DNA from 2 places in the uncultured Paraglaciecola sp. genome. Region 2 is predicted to be linked to the other one. Evidence: predicted binding sites of a transcription regulator. Region 2 holds the regulator's gene; the other holds the start of a gene.
What was found. Region 2 encodes LexA, which represses DNA repair genes until DNA is damaged. Its sites were predicted from a motif close to TACTGTATNNNNATACAGTA; they were not measured.
Positions count from the first base shown of each region.

Region 1: dinB (DNA polymerase IV) is a predicted target of LexA. The motif match lies at 1,311-1,330, and genes of this name have one in related genera.

Region 1 covers NZ_CALSOK010000002.1:440,221-443,655, reverse strand. The annotation lists gene Q0Y52_RS02665 (MFS transporter) at 1-156, opposite strand, end outside; gene dinB (DNA polymerase IV) at 230-1,291, opposite strand; gene nqrM ((Na+)-NQR maturation NqrM) at 1,417-1,650, opposite strand; gene Q0Y52_RS02650 (FAD:protein FMN transferase) at 1,692-2,705, opposite strand; gene nqrF (NADH:ubiquinone reductase (Na(+)-transporting) subunit F) at 2,785-3,435, opposite strand, start outside.
Region 2 covers NZ_CALSOK010000006.1:135,922-139,356, forward strand. The annotation lists gene coxB (cytochrome c oxidase subunit II) at 1-1,105, opposite strand, end outside; gene lexA (transcriptional repressor LexA) at 1,470-2,093, opposite strand; gene plsB (glycerol-3-phosphate 1-O-acyltransferase PlsB) at 2,280-3,435, shown strand, end outside.

The DNA.
Region 1 (3,435 bases), on a different contig from region 2:
GACAGTGCCAACAATACTCATGGCTAATGGCAGCGTTGACCAATTAGGATCTGGAGTGAGTTGGGCGCCCAAAACGCCACCTGCTAATACCAGCATGGTGCCTGCGCTCATTGCTAGGGCTTGTATTAGCGTTAATAGCCAAACATTGATGGGCATGCTTTGCACTGGTAAATTCACTTATTATATAAGAGCTGAAATGTCTGAGCATAGTGTAACGATTTGAAGGATGTTAGTCTTGTGTAGAAGAAAATGAAAAAGCTAATTGTTTATTGTCTGTGATTTCTGCTAAAGCAACATGGAGTCCCACCAATCTAATCCCTCTATTTGCTTGACGCGAGAGGCCTTCGGTTAATAGTTTAAGAAAGTAGTTTTTATCCAATACCTGACATTTGTGCTCAACTGTTGTTTGCTGAAAATCACTGAACTTGAGTTTTATACCCTGACTTTGAATGTGTGCTTGGGTCTTGTTCAATCGCTGTTCTAATAATGGAAAAAGGCTATCGATCATTTTAAGACATTCATCCTGTGAATGAATGTCTTCGGCTAATGTTCTCTCTACTCCTACAGATTTGCGTTGTCTGGTAAGACTAAGATTTCGATTATCTAGACCATGGCTTCTATCCCAAATCACAGAGCCAAATTTACCAAAACGTTTGACTAAGTCTTCAAAGGGGAACTGACGTACATCGGCACAGTTATAAAGCCCCATATTATTTAGCTTTGCTAAGGTTACTTTGCCCACACCAGGAATTTTACCAAGGGGTAATTTGATCACAAAGTTGTCTAATTTATCGGGAGTGACAACACAAATGCCATTGGGTTTATTTTCATCACTGGCGATTTTAGCAACAAACTTACATGGTGCCACGCCCGCGGAGGCAGTGAGTTGGGTCTCTTCGAAAATCACTCTTCTGATATCTTCAGCGATTAATGTGGCACTGCCTGAGAATAAGTCGCTGTCAGACACGTCTAAATATGCTTCGTCTAATGACAATGGTTCTATTTTGTCTGTGTACCTGCTGAATATTTCACGTATTTGTTGAGATATTTCGCTATATAAGGCCATTCTGCCAGGAGCCAATACCAACTCAGGACATAGCTTTAAGGCGTGGGCTGTTGCCATGGCAGAGCGCACTCCAAACTTTCTTGCTTGGTAGTTGCAGGTAGCTATCACACCACGCCTGTCAGAACTGCCGCCTATGGCTAGTGGCACATCTCGATATTCTGGATTGTCACGCATCTCAACGGCAGCGTAATAACAGTCCATATCAATGTGAATGATTTTGCGCAAAGAATATGCCCGACATAAAGACTGTATATATAGTCAGTATCTTGCAGGAATATTAGAATTTATCAATATAAAAAAACGCCAGACTAGCTGGCGTTTTGTGTATTGATATATTTGTTCACATATAATTACAGAATTTGGTCTTTTTTCCATTGATTCAGTTTGTTTTGTCTCGCTTGTTCCTTTTCCAAACGCATTTTTTTACGGTCGCATGGTTCCGGACAATCACAAGCTTTAGCAATCCCCAGGGCACCTAAACCGCCACAACTACCCGCAATGGTCTTCTGCTGGAATATGTAACCAACAGACATAGCTAGAACGACCACCAAAAAAAATAAAAATGCGAAAATAAAGGTACTCAAAACCAGACTCCAATAAAGCTTAATATGTTAATGATATTATTTTAATGAACAGTTACAAGCTGCTCAAATTTAGAACTAGTATACTCGGTAAAATTGTCTTTTTCTTTAGTAATCAACAACACTGCAATATTGAACGTTTCTGCTAGCGCTAATGCCTTATCTTTGCCCATAACATTAAGTGCTGTTGCCAAGCCGTCAGCCGTCATCGAGGATGGATGAACCACAGTGACAGATACTAAGTTGTGGCTAATGGGGTAACCGGTATTTGGATTGATAAGATGGGAATAACGCACACCATCTGACTCGTAATAGTTTCGATAATCGCCAGAGGTGGCCACCGCATTTGTTCCTATGCTAATAATCTTTTGAACTGCACGTTGCTCTGTTTCAGGTTTTTCAATTGCAATCTTCCATGGCGTACCTGAAGCTTTTACACCTGACAATCTCATTTCGCCGCCTATTTCCACAAGGTAGTTTGTAATTGCATGGGTACCTAAAAGTTCTGCCAACTGATCAACTGCATACCCCTTTGCGATGGTTGATAAATCCACATAAAGTGCCGGCTCAGCTTTACTGGCCCAAGACGGTCCTATTGTTAATTTGTCTATTCCAACTAGCTTTTTGGTCATATTGATAAGCGCTTCTGTGGGAATTTTTACCGGCTGGCTTTTTGGTCCAAATCCCCAAAGATTGACCAAAGGGCCTACTGTCACATCTAACATTCCCTCACTCATATCACTTAAACGCTTCGCTTCGTTTAAAACCTTGAGGGTTGTAGCCGACATAGGAAAAGGTTTAACACTGTTCCATTGATTGAATCGACTTAGTTCTGAATCTTGAATATAGGTCGACATCAATAGATTGATATCAATTAATGATTGCTCAATCTGTTGTGTTAATTCCAGCTTATCTACGGCATCTATAGATACAAATTTCACATTGTAGGTGGTACCCATTGTAGGGCCTGTTATATGTGTTTCTTGGTTTTTAGACGCTGAGCAGGCGTTTAAGATTATTGAAATGACAACAATCAAAAGTCTGGGGTTAAGAAGCATTAACATATTTTATTCTGTACCTATAAGAAAAGGGGCATATAGCCCCTTAAAGATTGATTACTTATTAAATGTCTTAAAGTTAACCGCCAAAGTCATCCAGCATAATATTTTCGTCCTCTACACCTAATTCTTTAAGCATATTGATCACGGCTGCGTTCATCATTGGTGGACCACACATATAGAATTCACAATCTTCAGGTGCTGGGTGGCTTTTTAAATAATTTTCCAACAGCACATTATGTATAAACCCTGTATCACCTTTCCAATTGTCTTCAGGTTGAGGATCCGATAAAGCAACATGCCACTTAAAGTTATCATTTTCTTTTTGTAACATATCAAAATCTTCTACGTAAAACATTTCACGCAAAGATCGTGCACCGTACCAAAATGTGATGGGACGCGTTGTGTTTAATCTACGAAGTTGATCAAAGATATGTGACCGCATGGGAGCCATTCCTGCACCGCCTCCAACAAACACCATTTCAGCCGCGCTCTGTTTGGCATAGAACTCCCCAAATGGGCCTGAAATGGTGGCTTTATCACCTTCTTTCAAACTCCAGATGTAAGATGACATTTTACCTGCGGGTAAAGCTAGGTTATTAGGTGGTGGCGAAGCAACTCGCACATTCAACATAATAATGCCTTCTTCTTCAGGGTAGTTAGCCATGGAATAGGCACGGATAGTCTCATCTTCAACTTTAGATTCAATATTGAAGAATCCAAATCGCTC
Region 2 (3,435 bases):
GTTCGTTCATTGCAGAATTGATGTCTTTGGCTTGAACCAAGTCACCAGTATCGTTACCCCAAGCATTACGCTCGTAAGTCACCACAGCAGCAATTTCAGACATAGTTAATTGTTTCGCATAAGATTGCATAGCACTGCCTGTGACACCGTTTATTAAGATATCAATATGTTTAGGCTCGTCTGCAACTGCGATTTGACTGCCTTTTAATGCAGGAAAAACACCAGGCAAACCTTCGCCATTTGGCATATGACAAGCTGCGCAGTTAGCATCATAGACACTTTCGCCCAATTCCATGGATTCAGCCATTGTCATATTCATAGATAACAGTCTTTGTTCTTCTGCTTTTGCTTGCTGCTGTACAGCTTCTTGCTCTGAAATCCATTTAGCATATTCAGCAGGCTCTTTGGCAATCACTACAATCGGCATGAAACCATGATCTTTACCACAAAGCTCTGCACATTGACCACGATACACACCTGGTTCATTAACATTGGTCCACGCATCATTAATAAAACCTGGATTAGCATCTTGTTTGAAACCAAAATCTGCCACCCACCAAGAGTGAATAACATCGTCTGAAGTGATAAGAAAGCGGACTTTTTGACCAGTGGGTATAACGAGCGGTCTGTCTACTTCGAGTAGATAGTTTTCACCTTTAGGTATTTTCCCAGATATTTGGTCAGCTTGAGTGGCCAATTTAGAATAATATTCAACGTCATTGTCCATATACTTATAGTGCCACTTCCATTGTGAACCGGTCACTAAAATAGACACATCAGGTTCGCTAGCATCTTCCATATCAATTAACAAATTCATTGCTGGCACTGCCATCACAACCAATATAATAAAAGGGATCACTGTCCAGGCAATTTCAACTTTTACATTTTCATGGAAATTAGCAGGCTTAACACCCCTAGATTTCCTATGGAAGTACATAGAAATAAACATGGCGATAAAAACACCGGCCCCTATCACCACACAGATAACAAACATCAACATATGCATATCGTAAACACCAGCACTAATATCTGTCACACCTTTAGTCATGTTTAGCTGGTATTGCTCAATATTATCTTTCGTTTCTGCAAACACCGACGTAGTCATCAATGCAGATAGCATAGTTCCAACCTTGAACAAAATTCTCTTCACATGGCACCTCATATACGTTAAACGTATTTTTTATTTTCACTGAAACACTAACTTCAAATAGAAATTGAAAAATCCCTATTTGGTTTACGCTTATGTTAATTTATTGGTTTTTTTGCTTTTCTAATGTTAATGGTCTCTCATTTGATAGCGATTAGTCTAGCCTTTTTGTTTTACTTGCAATCAACTGATTAATTTTTAAACATAAATTGTTGATAAACAAAAAATAACAAAGATATAAAGAGAGGAAAACAACCAAAGGGTTCATAAATAGATATAGATTTAAAAGCGCATTATTAATCAACAATGCGCTGCATCAAGATTACATCCAATCGGCGTTACGAATAACCCCCACAGCGATGCCTTCTATATTAAACGGCTGAGTCGCCAAATCGACCTTAATGGGAGAAAACGCTTCGTTTTCAGCATGCAACAAAACCTGCCTGCCTTTTTTCTCAAGTCGTTTTACTGTAACGTCATCATCTACCCTAGCGACGACTACTTGACCATTGTGTACGTCCATAGTGCGATGAACAGCCAACAAATCGCCATCCAAAATACCGATGTCTTTCATACTCATTCCGTTCACTCTAAGCAAAAAATCAGCACTCGGCTTGAACAAACTAGGATCCACGCGATAATGGCCTTCAATATGCTCTTGAGCCAAAATAGGCTCTCCTGCAGCAACTCGGCCAATCAATGGTAAACCAAGCTCTTCGAGTTGGTCTTCAAGTGGTGCATTTAACTTAATGCCACGGGACGTACCAGGTAAAATTTCTATTACCCCTTTTCGCGCCAGGGCTTTTAAATGTTCTTCTGCTGCATTAGCAGATTTAAAACCTAATTCCCGGGCAATTTCAGCACGAGTAGGTGGCATACCTGTGTTCAACATCGTATTTTTAATCAGTTCAAGTACTTCTTCTTGTCGTGCAGTTAGTGGACGCATAACCAGCCTGTTTTTTTATACAGTTACCTTATTATATACAGTTAATGTTAAATCTCAAATTTGTTTTATGTTGACTGTGGAATGGTTTAATAAAATCAGATCAAACTGAAGCACCCATTATCAATTATTAAACTGCTAGGAATGTCTGTGGTATCCTTGCGAGTTTTAAATCTGCGAGTAAAGAGTATGTTGTGGCTGCATAGATTGCTGTTAGCAATAGTAACCGTACCGGTCAAATGGCTAGTAAAAGTAAACAGTACTCCAAGTGATCTTGAAGTTGAACTGGGCATAGATAAAACCCGTCCCATTGTTTATTTATTGCGAACCCGTTCTGTCACTGATCAGTTAGCACTCAAAATGTCTGCAATGGCATTAGGTTTACCCAAACCCACACTCAATTTGACTATCGACGATCAACGGCACTCTTCGTGTTTGTTCCTACAGAAACCCAAATCAGTACTAAACCGCAAAACAAAAGGTACTTCAATTCAAGAAGATGCGGCTAAACTATTTAGACTGCACAGAGAAAATTCAGACCTGGATATTCAGATAGTCCCTGTGTCTATACTTTGGGGTAGAGCACCAGGTAAAGACACCTCAGGTTGGTCAGATATCATCGCCAACCAAGTTTCACCTAGCTGGCTTCGTAAATTTTTTATTGTGTTGCTTTTAGGCAGAGATAATTTCGTCTGTTATAGCAAAGCCGTATCTTCGAGGAAAATGCTGGAGTTAAAGGGTAGCGATGAAGACATCGCCCATAAACTTATCCGCGTTGCCGGCACACATTTTTATCGCCGTCATCAAACATTAACAGGCCCCAACATTCTTGAACGTCACCAATTGTATAATAGTGTTCTGGGCGCAAAATCAGTGCGTAGGGCCATTGTTGGAGAAGCTCGCAGCAAACAATTAAGTCATCAACAAGCAAAACAACAAGCAAAAAAATATGTAGCTGAAATTGCAGCTGATTACCGTCCTGGTCTAATTAGGTTAGCTGAGAAAATTTTAACCAAAATTTGGAATAAAATTTATAACGGTATCGAAGTCAGGCATGCGGATAAAGTCAGAGCCTTGGCGCAAAATGGCCACGAGATTATCTATGTACCTTGTCATCGAAGTCATATGGACTACTTATTACTCACCTATGTTATTTATCATCAAGGGTTAGTCACACCCCACATAGCTGCTGGAATAAACTTAAATTTTCGCCCTATTGGCGGAATATTAAGAAAAGCTGGCGCGTTTTATCTTCGTCGCAGCTTTGCAGGCAACAAACTCTACTCAGCTGTGTTTCGCGAATATTTAGAACTGCTATTTAACAAAGGTTATTCGGTGAAATATT